DNA from 3 places in the Rossellomorea yichunensis genome. Region 1 is predicted to be linked to each of the others. Evidence: predicted binding sites of a transcription regulator. Region 1 holds the regulator's gene; each other region holds the start of a gene.
What was found. The regulator Rex, encoded in region 1, represses fermentation and respiration genes when NADH is low (regulators of the CRP and FNR family bind a similar motif). The targets are predictions, from matches to a motif close to TTGTGAAATATTTCACAA.
Positions count from the first base shown of each region.

Region 2: a site for Rex is predicted at 2,174-2,191, ahead of RSX31_RS17280 (AtpZ/AtpI family protein). Genes of this name have one in related genera too.
Region 3: a site for Rex is predicted at 2,325-2,342, ahead of RSX31_RS02150 (cytochrome ubiquinol oxidase subunit I). Genes of this name have one in related genera too.

Region 1 covers NZ_JAVYAD010000015.1:2,522-8,287, forward strand. Annotated here, with positions in the region: gene tsaD (tRNA (adenosine(37)-N6)-threonylcarbamoyltransferase complex transferase subunit TsaD) at 1-342, shown strand, start outside; gene RSX31_RS22880 (ABC-F family ATP-binding cassette domain-containing protein) at 693-2,639, opposite strand; gene RSX31_RS22885 (redox-sensing transcriptional repressor Rex) at 2,829-3,506, shown strand; gene RSX31_RS22890 (twin-arginine translocase TatA/TatE family subunit) at 3,561-3,731, shown strand; gene tatC (twin-arginine translocase subunit TatC) at 3,747-4,520, shown strand; gene RSX31_RS22900 (YdiK family protein) at 4,536-4,742, opposite strand; gene RSX31_RS22905 (CPBP family intramembrane glutamic endopeptidase) at 4,739-5,482, opposite strand.
Region 2 covers NZ_JAVYAD010000006.1:198,951-204,716, reverse strand. Annotated here, with positions in the region: gene RSX31_RS17300 (F0F1 ATP synthase subunit B) at 1-235, opposite strand, end outside; gene atpE (F0F1 ATP synthase subunit C) at 398-610, opposite strand; gene atpB (F0F1 ATP synthase subunit A) at 683-1,396, opposite strand; gene RSX31_RS17285 (ATP synthase subunit I) at 1,419-1,793, opposite strand; gene RSX31_RS17280 (AtpZ/AtpI family protein) at 1,797-2,018, opposite strand; gene upp (uracil phosphoribosyltransferase) at 2,568-3,197, opposite strand; gene RSX31_RS17270 (serine hydroxymethyltransferase) at 3,598-4,839, opposite strand; gene RSX31_RS17265 (TIGR01440 family protein) at 5,249-5,766, opposite strand, start outside.
Region 3 covers NZ_JAVYAD010000001.1:422,195-427,960, forward strand. Annotated here, with positions in the region: gene RSX31_RS02140 (ABC transporter ATP-binding protein) at 1-966, shown strand, start outside; gene RSX31_RS02145 (nuclease-related domain-containing protein) at 1,374-2,237, shown strand; gene RSX31_RS02150 (cytochrome ubiquinol oxidase subunit I) at 2,460-3,797, shown strand; gene RSX31_RS02155 (cytochrome d ubiquinol oxidase subunit II) at 3,872-4,885, shown strand; gene RSX31_RS02160 (potassium channel family protein) at 4,997-5,653, shown strand; gene rnjA (ribonuclease J1) at 5,703-5,766, opposite strand, start outside.

The sequences.
Region 1 (5,766 bases):
AATGCGAAGCAAAAAGGAGTAAACATTCATCCACAGGATTTGGCAGCGAGCTTTCAGGCCAGTGTGATTGATGTGTTAGTGACCAAAACCGTTAAAGCTGTAAAGGGATATGGAGTGGAACAAGTATTACTGGCTGGTGGAGTGGCAGCGAATAAAGGCTTGCGTGCTGCCCTTCAAGAAGTGTTTGAAGAGGTGGAAGCGGAGCTGATCATCCCTCCGTTATCTCTTTGTACGGACAATGCAGCTATGATCGCAGCTGCTGGAACGGTTTTATTTGAACAAGGAAAAAGAGGAAGCATGGATATGAATGCTCATCCTGGACTTGATATCGAAAATTTCTAAAAGGGAAAGCTTAAACGAAACTTCGTTTAAGCTTTTTTTATTGGGTACAGTTATTGTTCTCGGGTTTTGTTGATATCTTGTGAGTGAATGAGAGGAGAAAAGAACGAACATACGTTTTATCAACAGACTGTGGATAAAATGTTAGTAACTACATAATTGATGTGTACACTATGTGAAAAAGCTCTAGTGTGAATGCCCTATTATTTGGAAGTTTCTGTGGATAACTTACATTGTAATTGTGGATTATGTGGAAAACCTCTGTTAATAACGGATAAACGGGATTTGAATTGTGGATAATGATGTGGAATAAGAAAGGATTGGGGTTCGATAGTTATCCCCAATCCTGTGGATTATTGTTCTTCTTGAAGAATCTCCTCAAGTTCTGTCCATTCTTCCAATAGAGAATCAAGCTCTTCTTTTGCTTTTGTGAGGGAGTCATTGATGTTCTGAACTTTTTCATGATCTTGAAAAATATCAGGGTCACAGAGAAGATCCTCTTTTAATTGAATGTCTTCTTCAAGAGCTTCCATGAGACCTTCAATTTCTTCTACTCTGCGTTTTCGTTGACGTTCAAGCTTTTTCGCCTCTTTATCAATCTTGTGGGACTGTTTTTGAGTGGTAACCTGTGATGACACTTGTTCTCCTTGTTCAATCCGCTCAAGTGCAGCCAATTCTTCCTGCTGTTGTAATTTCTCTACGTAATAATCGTAATCGCCAAGGTATTCTGTCGACCCCTTTTTGGACAGTTCTACAACCTTTGTAGCAATTCGATTGATGAAATAACGGTCGTGTGAGACAAAGAGAATCGTCCCAGGGTAGTCAATCAAGGCATTCTCCAGCACTTCTTTACTGTCCAGATCCAGATGATTCGTCGGTTCATCCAGGATCAAGACATTCCCTTTTTCCATCATGAGCTTGGAAAGTGCCAGACGTGCCTTCTCTCCACCACTCAGTGTGGAAACAGGCTTTAAGACATCTTCCCCTGAGAATAAGAAGTTTCCAAGTACAGTGCGGATTTCTTTTTCCATTTTCATTGGGTATTCGTCCCACAGTTCATTTAAGACGGTCTTATTGGAAGATAGTTCGGCTTGTTCTTGATCATAATAGCTAATCGAAACATTTGATCCGAATTTAAATGCTCCTTCCAGAGGTTGCAGTTTATTGACCAATGTTTTCAAAAGGGTCGATTTCCCGATTCCGTTTGGACCTACAAGAGCGATACTGTCTCCCTTTTTAACAGAGAAGTCGATGTGAGATGAAATCTGTTCGTCTTGCCCATATCCGATGGTAAGATCTTGAACGTGAAGAACATCATTTCCACTTGGACGATCAATTTGAAAAGCAAAGTTGGCAGATTTCTCATCACCCAAGGGTCTATCCATCTTGTCCATTCGTTCCAGCTTTTTTCTGCGGCTTTGTGCCATCTTGGTCGTCGAAGCACGGGCGATATTCCGTTGAATGAAGTCTTCGAGTTTCGCGACCTCCTGTTGCTGGCGCTCGAACATCTTGAGATCCTTTTCGTAGTCTTCTGCTTTCTGTTCAAGGTATTTACTGTAGTTACCGTGGTATTTCTTGCTTCGATTCCGGGAAATCTCATACACTTGATTGACGACGCTATCCAGGAAGTAGCGGTCATGGGAAACGATCAGGACGGCTCCTTCATAGCTTTGAAGGTACGTCTCAAGCCACGATAAAGTCCCAATATCAAGATGGTTGGTCGGCTCATCAAGAATGAGAATGTCAGGTTTGGTTAAAAGAAGTTTCCCAAGAGCGAGACGGGTTTTCTGGCCGCCGCTCAATGTGGATATCTTTGTATCGTAATCGAAATCTGCGAAATTCAAACCGTGAAGGACAGAGCGAATATCCGCTTCATATTGGTATCCACCGGAATCCTTGAACCTGACTTGAAGCTCATCGTATTCTTTTAATACGCGTTGAGAGAGTTCTTCTTGTTCATACACCGAAGGATCGGCCATCTGCTGCTCCAATGTTCTTAATTGCTTTTCCTGTCTCTGCAATTCCTCGAAGACGGTCAGCATTTCCGACCAAATGGATAGATCAGACTCCAAACCGGTATTCTGAGCCAGGTATCCGATGGAAACCCCTTTTGGTTTCGTGATGTCTCCGGAATCATAGGAGAGATGACCTGCAATTATTTTTAAAAGAGTCGACTTTCCCGCTCCATTGCGTCCGACGAGAGCCACCCGATCTCTTGTCTGTATTTCAAGCTTAATATTTGATAGGATATTATCGGCACCAAAGTTTTTCGTTAGTTGATTCACTTGTAGTAGAATCATGACGTTTCACCTCTATTTCATAGTGCTAGTGTACCGTATTTGGGAGGGGGACGGCAATAAATCGACTATTAATCTTCGTACACTTAGGATAAAATATAGTGTATGATGGGTAGTAGAGTTTTAAATTCTGTATGCTTTCTATTTTGGAAGCGGTATCAGAGGTTTTGAATAGATGTGGGGGAATACAATATGAACCAGGATACAACGAAAATTCCACAGGCAACGGCTAAGCGCCTTCCGCTATATTATCGCTTTATCAAGAATCTGTACTCGTCGGGAAAGCAGAGGGTTTCATCGAAAGAATTGAGTGAAGCGGTGAAGGTTGATTCTGCCACGATACGCAGAGATTTTTCTTATTTTGGAGCGTTAGGTAAAAAGGGTTATGGATATAATGTCAATTACCTGCTATCCTTTTTTCGTAAGACATTAGATCAAGATGCCATTACGAAAGTTGTGCTGATAGGTGTAGGGAATCTCGGTACAGCGTTTCTTCATTATAATTTCATAAAAAATAATAATACTAAGATTGAAATGGCTTTTGAAGTAGATGAAAAGAAGGTTGGGACACAAATCAGCGATGTACCCGTTTTTCATTTAGATGATTTAGAAGAGGGTCTTGAGGGGCATGATATTGAAGTGGCCATTCTGACGGTTCCGGCTTCTTCTGCTCAAAATATCACAGACCGATTGGTTTCTTCTAATATTAAGGGGATCCTGAATTTCACTCCTGCGAGATTAACGGTGCCGGACCATATTCGCGTGCATCATATTGATCTGGCAGTCGAGCTTCAATCACTGGTATACTTCTTAAAGCATTATTCAGAGGATGACACGGAAATGTCACAAGATGGAATCATATCCGAATAGAAAATGATCCTTATATACGTTATGATAGAATGGTAAAAGAGGAGGTGTCTCATTATGTTAGGTGCAGGTAGTATCGTACTGATAACAGTTGTTGCTTTACTGATCTTTGGACCAAAGAAATTGCCTGAGTTAGGGAAAGCAGCTGGTAATACATTACGCGAATTTAAAAATGCAACAAAGGGCTTAGCAGATGATGAGGACGATAATAGTAAAAAAGCTAAGTAGGGTAGGATGAACGCCATGAGTCAAAGTCAAAGAGACATGACAGTCTATGAACATATAGGAGAATTGCAAAAACGACTCATGTTTGTAGTCGTTTTCTTCTTGTTAGCGGTAATCGTAAGCTTTTTTCTTGCGGAGCCGCTGATTCGATATTTGCAGCACGCGGATGAAGCGAAAGAATTGACGATGAACGCCTTTCGGATTACAGACCCTCTCAAAATCTATATGGAAATGATCATGTTTATTGCGATCATCATGACATCACCCATCATTCTATTTCAAGTATGGTCGTTCGTAAGTCCAGGCTTATATGAGAAAGAGAGGAAGGTAACGCTTAGTTACATCCCGATCTCTGTCATTCTTTTCTTAGGTGGATTGTCATTTTCATATTTTATTTTGTTTCCATATGTTGTGAAATTCATGATGGGTTTATCAACCAATCTGAATATCCAACAAGTGATTGGAATTAATGAATATTTTCATTTCCTTTTTCAAATAACCATTCCATTTGGGTTTCTATTTCAACTGCCGGTTATTATGCTGTTTCTGACACGCCTGGGGATTATTACCCCGATGCTTCTGGCACAAATGAGAAAAGTGGCGTACTTCATATTGTTAGTCATAGCCGCTTTCATCACACCGCCGGACATCGTCTCGCATTTAATGGTAACCGTCCCTTTGCTTCTTCTTTATGAAATCAGTATTTGGATCTCTAAGATCGGATATAAAAAGGTTTTAGAAGCAGAACAAAAGCTTGAAATGGAACAGTTCGAGGATATAAATAAGGATTGATCAAATGATCAATCCTTATTTTTTATTCTCTATTTTCTTTTTGATTTTGAAATGCAGCATCACCATACGCAACCCGGAACCAAAATCAAGGGTTGCCAGAAAGACGAGCATATAAGTGAAAAATCCCCAACCATCATCCTGTACATTTTGCACAGCAAAGTATGTGAAGAGCACACCGAGAAGGAGATAGATCACGCCTGAGAATAATGGTGATCTCCTCATAGAAATAATCCTCCAATAAATCCTTGTATTTGTTCAGCTTCGTTGATCATTTTTTCAATTTCATCCTTATAGATAGATTGCATTAGAACGACCGTTGTATTCATGGCAACATGGGCAAATATTGGAACAAGGATCCGCTTCGTCTTGACATAAAGAAACGCAAACGTAAAGCCCATAGCCGAGTACAAGATCACATGCTCAGGCTCAAAGTGCGCGAGAGCGAATATAATAGAGCTGATTAACGCGGCGAAAAAGAAATTCATCTTTTCATAAAGGACACCGAAGATAATCTTTCTGAATACAATCTCTTCTAATATAGGGCCAATGATCGCAGCTACCATCATCGATAGCGGTACCTTTTCAATAATGCTGATAATCATCTGAGTGTTTTCAGATCCCATTTCAATTCCCAGCGCATACTCGACTTGTATGGCGACGGATTGAGCAATGAACGCCATAAAGATCCCGACTACAGCCCATACAATGGACCCCCCTGCATTCATGGGAGCGGTGCGTTCAAGTCCGGTGCTTGTTTCACTCTTCCTTAGAATGCCCCACACAACGAGCAGGGTTAACGTAAAGCTGATCACGAGCCAATATCCCGGTACAACATTCTTAACTGTTTCTTCGGGTTGACCAAGCACATCTACACCAATCTTTAATAATAAGGGGATGCCTATAATACTTGAAAGCTGCATGACAATATAGGTAATTAAGATATATCCGAAATGTTTTTTCAACGTATGATCTCCTTTAGCACCTGTTAGATGAGGAACAACCTCATTTCATCTTGAACTCACTCTTGTACAATTCTACTAAGAAAATAGGAACTGTTCAAATCTAAGGGTTTTGTAAGAATTGTCACACTTCAACCGGCTTAAGTAATAAAGCCATATAGTGAGGCATAGTATAGGAGGGTGTGAAAAAAAGAGAAATATGACGAAAAAAAATTCAAGCAGGACTCTTGCAAAATGAAAACGAATTAATTAATATAATAGTTGTGTTAGCACTCACAACAAGCGAG
Region 2 (5,766 bases), on a different contig from region 1:
CTTTTAAAAGTTGACGCTGTTCTTCTAAGCTCTTATTTGCTTCTAGACGGCTTTGTTCAGCCGCTTCTATTTCGCTTGCAATGTGATTCTCACGCTCTTGCATGATGCCCATCAAAGGACCCCAGGCAAACTTCTTCAGTAACGCAAGAAGGATAAGGAACATAGCAAGCTGGAATACGATATCTCCACCTGTAAAGCCGCCACCAGCTCCAAGGACAAATGCGTTTGTAAGCACGCGGTTTCACTCCCTTCAAGAGTCAATGCCTTCCATAAGAAAGCTGTACAATATCGGCAAATGCCGTATCATTCATAGTCAATTGTTCATAAGTACTAAACATAAAGGAATGGCGAAGGTTCTTATCGAATGATCTTCGCCATCTTGAACTTTAAACTGCTATTATTGACCCATTACGATGAATGCGATAACTACTGCGATGATAGGAATCGCCTCTACTAACGCAACCCCGATGAACATTGTAGTTTGAAGCATTCCACGAGCTTCCGGTTGACGAGCCATACCTTCTACCGTACGTGAAACAATAAGACCGTTACCAATACCTGCACCTAGTGCTGCTAAACCGATTGCAATTGCTGCTGCTAAAAGACCCATTCTGAATTTCCTCCTTTAAATGTATGAAAAAATGTTTTGAGTAGTTTTGTTCAATTTTGAACAGGGTATATATTAATGGTCTAGGCTGACTTTGTGAGCCATATAAACCATCGTTAACATAACAAAAATAAATGATTGGATTGCGCCGACAAAGATTGAGAAAGCTTGCCATACAATCGTTGGGATTATGGCACCCAGTAATCCGGCTGCTCCCATATGTGCCAGGCTTCCTACCAGTAGTGTAAGCAGGATTTCCCCGGCGTAGATGTTACCGTAAAGACGAAGACCAAGCGTTAGTGTGTTGGCAAATTCTTCAATGATCTTCAGCGGGAATAAGAACGACATAGGTCTGAAGAAGTCTTTACCGTATTCACCGAAGCCCTTCATCTTGATTGCATAATAATGTGTTAACACAACGACCATAACTGCCAGGGTCATAGTGATAACTGGATCCGCTGTTGGTGACTTCCACCATAATTCGTGGTCAATGACTACCGAGAACGGAAGTCCTAACATGTTTGAAACGAAAATGTACATGAGTAAAGTAAGTCCAAGGAGATGGAAACGACCACCTGTTTTCCAATCCATATTACTTTTCACGATATTCTTGACAAAGTCCATGACCCATTCCATAAAGTTTTGCACTCCTGTTGGTTTCATGGCCAGTCTACGAGTTGACAGAACGGCGATTAGGAAAACAACGGCACTCGCCACTGTGATCATCAGTACGTTCGCCAGGTTAAAAGTTAACCCTAGAAACTCGGCTGTAGGATTTTCATGATGCAATGAAATTCACCTCTCTTCCCCGCTATTTATGAGCTAAAAGCTGCTGAATAAAATAATCTATCATAATGACAAGGTAAATTGTCATTAATCCCATAATGACGCTCAGGAGATGAAAGTGCTCAGGGTATTCCGTTGCAATAATGACTGCAAAGGCCGCACCTGCCATCCTTGAGAAGGTTCCTAAAGATCGAACCTTTTGACCAGATTCTACTGCATCACCGAATCGCACGGTTCTCCTCATGATCAGCCAGTGACTAAACAGACTGATGCCTGTCCCCAAAAAAAGCCCAAGGAAAATAGACTGATAGGAAGTAAAACCCCAACCGAGGACGTAAAGGGAAAGGAGGAAAAATATGTACTTACGATGCCTGTTAAACAATTGCTGAAGTTCTGGCATACATTAATCTCCCGAATTGAAATGTTGGACTGTACGGAGCATGGTGTAGATTCCTGTTGCGAGCCCAAGGAGTAGTCCAATAATTAAGAAAAGTGGTGTGGTGCTCCATATTCCATCTAACCATCTCCCGCCGAAGATTCCTATTAAGATAGAACCAACAAGCTGGGAAAGAATAGCAGAATACAAGACCATCGATTGATAAGGGCGTCGATCATTTTGACGCATTTTTTTCATCTCCACACATGTGATTTAGTGGAAAATCGTTCACACTGTACAAATGATGAAAAACCGTTTCCATACGGGTTCAACCCTTGTGAAAACCTTATCATTTGATACCCTTTGTAAGCATACAATAGGGTATTATCTATGTCAATGAGTTCAAGTTAAAAAGTTCACAACCTATCCACGCGTTTCCAAATTGTTCACATTTTTAACACATTTACAGAAAAGCGGAGGCGGGTTGGTCAGGCCCGACAAGCACAACTGGAAAATCCCTAAAGGCGCTCTTTGCCTTTTGGGATTTTTCAGTTGTGACCTCGAGGGATTACCCGCCGGAGCTGAACATACAGAAAAGCGGAGGCGACTGTGGTCTCGCTCATGTATAGATTCTACCTTCACATGCCCCTCCATTATATAGAAAATTCTTTTTATGAGTAACCCTTGAATTTAATGTAAATACTTCCAACTAAATAACAGTAGGAATTATGTCGTTATATAAATAGAAAAGCCGGGTTATCAATTATAGATACTCCGGCTTTCCTGTCTTATTTCAAATTATTTCGTACCGTATAAACGATCTCCAGCATCCCCTAAACCAGGAACGATGTATCCTTTTTCATTCAGCTTCTCATCAAGAGCCGCGATGAAGATGTCAACGTCAGGGTGCGCTTCCTTGATTGCGTCTACCCCTTCAGGACAAGCAACGAGACACATGAACTTGATGCTTACCGCACCACGCTTCTTTAATGAGTTGATGGCTTCAACGGCAGATCCTCCTGTTGCAAGCATTGGATCGACCAGGATGAAGTCACGCTCTTCCACATCACTTGGAAGCTTTACGTAATATTCAATCGGTTTAAGAGTCTCCGGGTCACGATATAAACCAACATGTCCTACTTTTGCAGCCGGAATCAGCTTAAGAATTCCGTCGACCATCCCTAACCCTGCTCGCAGAATAGGAACAATCCCTAATTTTTTACCTGCAAGAGTCTTGGCCTTGGCGTTGCTTACTGGTGTTTCCACATCAATATCCTCTAACGGTAAATCACGTGTGATTTCAAACGCCATCAATGTCGCTACTTCATCAACAAGCTCACGAAATTCCTTCGTACCTGTTTCTTTATCACGAATAAACGTTAATTTGTGTTGAATTAACGGATGATCAAATACATATACTTTGCCCATTCGACTCTCTCCTTTAAATTCGATTTTATGTAAAAATAGTTTGTCTACTTCCTTTACACCTCAGACTATTGTACATAAAAGACAATTTAAGAGCAACATGAGATGGGAAGTGTAATGGAATCGTTTGAATTGAGATGATGGGTGTGGGCTGGAGCGAATCCGGTTTGGTTCTGGTTAATTTTGTTAATTGGTTGGATTAATGCCTGAATCGGCTGGATTTTCTTGAAAAGCCTCTGGATTCTCTGAAAAAACGGCCGGATTATTACATATTTAGGCTGGATTCTACCCAAAATCGCTTTATAGCCGACAACTATAAGTTTGAAAATCTACTTCCCTACTAATTTCCCATCAAAAAAACCCCTCCACCAGGGAGGTCCGTCCCTGGCGGAGAGGTCATCTATTATTTTTCCGGATATAATTCAAATTTGCTCGTCAGGTCGATGACACGTTTGCGTGCTTCTTCCAGTTTCGCCTCGTCTTCATGGTTCTTAAGTGTCAATGCCATGATGGAAGCAATTTCGTCCATGTCCTCGAGTCCAAAGCCTCTGGATGTAACGGCTGCCGTTCCGATACGGACACCGCTTGTAACGAATGGGCTTTCAGGATCGAATGGAATCGTGTTTTTATTAACGGTAATACCGATTTCATCAAGCACTTTCTCTGCGATTTTACCAGTCAGTCCTAGTGAACGCAGGTCGATCAGTAATAGATGGTTATCAGATCCGCCTGATACAAGATTGATTCCTTCTTTTACAAGACCTTCACCTAAACGGTTCGCATTGTCGATGATGTTCTGCGCATAGTCTTTGAAAGAATCCTGCAGCGCTTCACCGAAAGCAACAGCTTTAGCTGAGATCACGTGCATAAGCGGGCCACCTTGAATTCCAGGGAAAATAGACTTGTCTATTTTCTTTGCAAATTCTTCTCTGCATAGGATCATACCGCCACGAGGTCCGCGCAATGTTTTATGAGTCGTTGTTGTCACGAAGTCTGCATAAGGAACCGGGTTCTGATGAAGACCGGCTGCTACAAGACCAGCGATGTGAGCCATATCAACCATGAGGTAGGCCCCCACTTCGTCTGCGATTTCACGGAATTTCGCGAAATCGATCGCTCTTGGGTATGCACTTGCTCCGGCTACGATCAGCTTCGGCTTGTGCTCTAACGCTTTTTGTCTAACATCTTCATAATTGATCAGGTGCTTCTCTTCGTCCACACCGTACTCTACGAAGTTATATTGAATTCCACTGAAGTTGACGGCACTCCCGTGAGTCAGATGTCCACCATGAGATAAGTTCATTCCAAGAACCGTATCACCTTGTTCGAGGATCGTGAAGTAGACTGCCATATTGGCTTGTGCTCCTGAGTGAGGCTGAACGTTTACATGTTCTGCTCCAAATAGTTCCTTCGCACGATCGCGAGCCAAATTCTCGGCTACGTCCACATGCTCACAGCCACCATAATAGCGACGACCTGGGTACCCTTCTGCATACTTGTTTGTCAGAACGGAGCCTTGTGCTTCCATAACCGCTTCACTGACAAAGTTTTCAGATGCAATTAACTCGATTTTTGTTCGTTGACGCTCTAATTCATCTTGAATCGCTGCATAAATTTCCGGATCTTGCTTGGCAATCTTACTCATACATATCCCCCTTTAATTCATAGGCCCAACTGCTCTAGGTGCCTCATTGATTCATTCACTCTCATTCTAACACGATTCCGCAAAACGCGAAATAAAAACCTCTAGTCAAAACGTAATGTTCGTGTTTAGAGCGTATTGAGAGGGACGGACCTCGTGTGATTTTATTCACAAACACCTCCACCGCTCTCCTACACACTCCCAAAAGTAGCATTATGACTAACCTTGTCGAATGAAGATGCACATGTGCCGTTATTTTATTAAGTTCTATATATTTCCCTCACTCACCTTTAACATAATCATATTCTCCATGTCTTCCTTTATAGTTCGGGATTTATACCTTGATATAAGATAACACCGAAATAAAGGTCCGTCCCTCAAATCAGAGGGACGGACCTTTTAGTAGAGAATATTATTCGTATACGGCTCTGATTCCCCCGATGAGTTTTGGTCTGGTCTTGGCCAGTGTGACGTGGGCTTCACCGAGGCTTTTTTGTGATACCCGGACCGGGACGGCTACGTGTTTCAGATGCATGCCGATGAAGGTATCCCCGATGTCGATGCCGGCGTCGCCTTTAATATGCTCGACCATGACGGGATCTTCAAAGGAATGGTACGCTTGGGTCGCCATCGCTCCTCCTGCTTTTCGCACAGGAATGACTGTGACTTCATCCAAGCCTTTTCTTTCAGCCACATCTCTTTCCAAAACGATGGCACGATTTAAGTGCTCGCAGCATTGAAAAGCAAGCGATACACCTATTGAATCCGACCATCCTTTTAACTCATCAAAAATCATTTCCGCTACTTCAATGGTTCCTGATGTTCCGATCCGCTCCCCCATCACTTCTGATGTTGAACAGCCTACAACAAACACTTGTCCTTTTTTCATTGGAACCTGTTTGCTGAAATCTTGCAGGATCGTTTGCAGTT
Region 3 (5,766 bases), on a different contig from region 1:
CTCATATGGTACGGTGCCCATCTCATCCAAGGCGGCTCACTGGAACTGGGGGAATTTGTTTCATTCGCCTTCTACCTGGGGATGTTCTGGGAACCCATTTCAAGGCTCGGGCAAGTTTACAATCAACTACTGATCGGAATGGCTTCATCCGAGCGTATCTTCGAATTCCTCGATGAACAACCGATTGTAAATGAAAAAACGAATGCAGTGAACCTGACTGACATCAAAGGAAGAATACAGTTTGAGAATGTAGAATTCTCATACGATGACAAACGAAAAGCACTCCAAAACATCAATCTTGAAATGAAAGCAGGCCAGACCGTCGCGTTAGTCGGCCATACCGGATCTGGTAAAACTACGATCGCCAACCTGATCAGCCGTTTTTACGATCCGACGAATGGTGAAGTGAAAATTGATGGGGTAAACCTGAGGGATGCATCGGTTTCAAGCTTACGAAGTCAAATCAGCATCGTTCTGCAGGATACATTCATCTTCTCGGGAACAATCATGGATAACATCCGATTCGGGCGCCCTGATGCAACGGACGAAGAGGTTAAGAATGCCGCCGAAGCAATCGGAGCCAATGAGTTCATCGAGAAGCTTTCCAATGGATACGAGACCGAAGTGGAAGAACGGGGTAATGTTTTATCCGTTGGTGAAAGACAATTACTGTCATTCGCCCGAGCACTATTGGCGAACCCTCGAATCATCATATTGGATGAAGCGACAGCATCCATTGATACAGAAACAGAAGTCAAAATTCAAAAAGCATTGAAACGTCTATTGAACGGTCGGACCGCCATCATCATTGCCCACCGCCTATCTACGATCCGTGAATCGGACAATATCTTTGTTCTTGAAAATGGAAGAATCAAAGAATCCGGCAACCACGATGAGCTGATGGAGCAGCAGGGTGATTATTATGATCTGGTTAAATCGCAGTTCAGGATGTTGGATGCGATGTAAGTTTGGAGGAGCCCCGCACTGGTGTGTGCGGGGTTTTTTTGTTGTGGTTGTGGTAGGGGAGTGGAGCGGGGGTTGTTGCGGAATTTGTCAGAATTTGCAGAACGGTCGGTATCGTGAAAATAAGGTTGATATAATGAAAAAACGGTTGATAAATTCAAATTTCGGTTGATAAAACAAAATAACGGTTGATAAATCTCTATAACGGTCGATAAAAAATCATTACTGAAATTTTTCCAATAATAAAGGGGATTCTTGTTTGAAAGTAGAATACTATTAGTACCAAATTCGAAAGGAATGATAATTTGATCATTAAAGTAAGAGAAATCCCCCTAACTATCCTCTATTTTGAAGCCTTGTTAAGGAGGCTACCCCGAGAATCCCGCCTCAGATCCAAGATTGAAGAATACTTGCTTAAAGCTTGGGCAGGTTACCATGGAGAGTGTAAAGTAGACCGACAATTGAGTACAATCGATGATGAACACATGCTCGTCCTTAACGATCTATGTATACCAATGGGAGAGAGTTTCTTTCAAATTGATACTCTTATTTTCACTAGAAATTTTATATTGATTTTAGAAATAAAAAATATAGCGGGATCCATGAAATACGGAACTCAATTTGAACAATTTTCCCGTACTCTTAATGGAGAAGTAACAGGCTTTCCCAATCCCCTCTCTCAAGCGAATAGATATAAGATACACCTCACACAATGGCTCCAAAAGAAAAAACTCCCTATTATCCCAATTGAATTTTTAGTTGTATTCACAAACTCTTCTTCATTAATATCTACCACTAGTCAGAGTAAGGATACTTTAGGTAGGGCTATCAGAATAGAGAATCTCGTTGCAAAACTTCTTACCATTCAACATAGCTGCTCTAATTCGAATTCAATTCTTGAAATGAAGGAAATTAAAAAAATTGCCAATTCCCTAATGAAGGAGAATGCTCCATATTCTAACTTTAACCAACAGCATGAAGGGATCATACGCGGTGTTATGTGTAGCCGCTGCGAGAGATTCAATATGGTACGTAACATGAGGTCTTGGTACTGTCCTGATTGTGGAGAATTTGACCGGAATGCTCACCAACAGGCTATTTATGATTACTTACTACTTGTAAACCCGAATATAACCAACAAACAAGCAAGAGAGTTCTTAGGTGTTGAATCCTCCAGAGTGGCCTATCATCTCCTAAATAACATGGACCTTTCTTCAAAAGGTAAAGGAAAAGGTCGAATCTACTCTCTCCCAAAAAACCTCAGCCATCAGTAAACTCTAGTAAAATTAAGCCCCATCCTCCCCAAGCAACATCATTGCCAACCACCCCAAAAACCTCTAAAATATAAGACAAATCAATGTTTGTGAAAAACGTCACAAAATATTCATGTTCAACATATCACAAACTCATTTTCAGGTTTTATAATGAACAATAAGTGATAAACAGTAGAAAAGAGTTGTTTACGATAGTAAGTAGATCAGTAGGGGGAGTATAGAATGGTATTAGATGGTGTGATTTTGAGTAGAATGCTCACTTCGACAACCCTTGCATTCCATATTATTTTTGCGACGATTGGGGTAGGGGTGCCGATTATGATTTCCATTGCGGAGTTTATGGGAATCAAACGAAATGATCCTCATTATCTTTTGCTTGCCAGAAGGTGGGCAAGAGGTTTTACAATTACGGTTGCGGTGGGGGTTGTAACGGGTACAGCCATAGGGCTGCAGCTGTCCTTATTATGGCCTTCGTTTATGCAGGTTGCCGGACAAGTGATTGCACTGCCATTATTTATGGAAACATTTGCGTTTTTCTTTGAGGCTATCTTTTTAGGAATCTATCTTTATACTTGGGACCGTTTCAAGAATAAATGGATTCATTGGCTGTTGACGATTCCGGTTATGATTGGTTCTTCGGCTTCAGCGCTGTTCATTACAACTGTGAATGCGTTTATGAATACTCCTCAAGGATTTGAATTAGAGAATGGGAAAGCGATTAATATCGATCCGATTGCTGCGATGCTGAATCCTGCGACGCCTACGAAAGTGTTTCACGTATTGACAACTGCCTATTTAACATCGGCATTAGTGTTGGCGGCGATTACGGCATTTGCGATTCTTCGTAAGAGAGGCGGGGAGTATCATAAGAAAGCGCTGCGTTTAACGATGGTTTCTGCTTTGATTTTCGCTTTTGCCACTGCTTTGGCAGGGGACTTATCGGCTAAATTTCTTGCCGAGTATCAGCCTGAGAAGCTTGCAGCAGCGGAATGGCATTTTGAAACGGAAGAGAATGCTGACCTGATCGTATTCGGAACGCTGGATGAAAATAATGAGGTCCATAATGAGATCCGTTTACCTGGATTCTTAAGCTTTCTGGCCGGGAGTTCTTTTGAGACAGAGGTTATAGGTCTGAATGAATTTCCTGAAGATGAGCGGCCCCCTTTATGGGTTCACTATATGTTTGACCTGATGGTATCAATTGGGTTTTACAGTATCTTTATTTCATCGGCATTTATTCTATTCTGGAAGTGGAAGAAGCGGAATGAATGGAATAAGCCGCTTCTATGGGGAATTGTTGCGAGTGGACCACTTGCGATGCTGGCGATTGAATTCGGTTGGATTTATGCCGAGGTGGGTCGACAGCCATGGATTATGAGAGGGTATATGAAAGTGGCGGATGCGGCAACGAAAGCCGATGGAGTAGGCTTGACGTTTGCATTGTTTGTTGGCCTCTATATCCTTCTTGGCGTGATATGTGTGGTTGTACTGATAAAAATGTTTAAAAACAAGCCTGCAGAGGCGGAATTAGAACAACGTTTTCCAAAGAAAGCGAGTTAAGCAGATATATAAATACTTCTTCTTTTCAGGTGGCCTGAGAAGAAGGGGCTTGAAGCTTTAAGGGAGGAATGGGTATGAGTTTGGAAGTTGTGGGGATTACCGTATTGTGGATTTTCCTTTATGGTTATCTGATAGTAGCTTCGATTGATTTTGGAGCCGGCTTCTTCGCCTTTTATGGAAGAATGAAAGGCAAGGAGCATACCTTGAACGTGTTGATCAGCAGATACCTTTCTCCGGTATGGGAAGTAACCAACGTCTTTTTTGTCTTCTTCTTTGTGGGCCTAGTCGGATTCTTTCCTGACACAGCCTATTATTATGGAACGGCATTATTACTTCCGGGAAGTATCGCCATCATTTTATTAGCCATAAGAGGAAGTTTCTATGCATTCGGAAATTACGGGTCAAAGGACAATATCGTGTACCTGTTCTTATATGGGGCGACCGGGTTATTAATTCCTGCTTCCTTATCCACGGCATTAACGATTTCAGAAGGTGGATTTCTGGAAGAGAAGGGAGATAAGGTCATCTTCCTCGCCAAGGAGCTTTTTACCAGCCCCTATTCGTGGAGTGTAGTGGCCCTTTCCATTGTATCCGTGTTGTTTATCAGTGCGACATTTCTAACCTATTATGCCAACCGTGCAGGAGATATGGATTCCAGGGAGGAATTAAGAACGTTTTCCCTGTTTTGGAGTGCGCCCACGATTCTGGCAAGTTTAGTAGTGTTTGTATCATTGAGAGAGCATAATGCAGAGCATTTTGAGAAGGCGATTGATATTTGGTGGATGTTTGGGTTGTCACTTCTTTGCTTCTTTGGTGCATCGCTAATGATTTATATGCGGAAAAATTTTGGAACGGCATTCATATTGGTTATGCTGCAGTTCTTCTTTGCCTTTTTTGGCTATGGTGCTTCGCATTTACCTTATATACTAAAACCATTTATTACGATAGAAACCAGTGTGACCAATCCAACGATGGGAATGGCCCTGGTCATCGTCTTTATAGCAGGCTTGCTATTATTGATTCCATCTTTATATCTGTTAATGAGGCTGTTTTTATTTGATGCAGATTATGTTAAAGGAAAGAAGTGATTAATTTTCAAACCTTTCTAAATTTAATACAAGAAACAACAGGGAGAAATTTCATTTTCTCCTTTTTTTTATGCTAAAATAAAGGATATAGAAAGTGCGGGGGGATGTATGGTGAAAAAAGAGTTTGTGGTTGTCGGATTGGGACGATTTGGGGGCAGTATTGTCCGTTCATTATCAGATCAAGGCATGGAGGTTATGGCGATTGATCAGGATGAAGACAAAGTAAATGAATTCTCTTCCATTGCCTCTCATGCGGTAGTGGCAGATGCAACGGACGAATCCGTTTTAAAAAACCTGGGAATAAGAAATTTCGATCACGTCATTGTGGCAATTGGAGACGATATCCAATCGAGTATCTTAACCACCTTGATGATGAAAGAAATCGGGGTTAAAAAAATTACCGTTAAGGCTCAAAATGATTATCATGAAAAAGTATTGCGGAAAATAGGTGCGAACCAAGTCGTTCATCCAGAACGTGATATGGGAAGAAGGATTGCTCATAATATCGTTTCGAATAATGTATTGGATTATCTGGAGTTGTCGGATGAACACTCCATCGTAGAGATTGTGGCGAATGAAAATCTGAGTGGGAATTCATTAATTGATCTGGATATCCGTGCTCAATTTGGAATCAATATCGTGGCGATAAAGAGACAAAAGGATATTATTGTGTCTCCCCAAGCAGATGAACAAATTCGTGAAGGCGATATTCTGATTGTAATCGGTGCAGATACAGATATTAACCGTTTTGAAAAGAAGGTATTATAATAATAAAAAAGAGGCTGGCCCATATCGGGTCAGCCTCTTTTTTGATTGATCAGACTTCCATGATGATTGGTAAAATCATCGGACGTCGTTTTGTTTTTTCGTATAAGAATGGA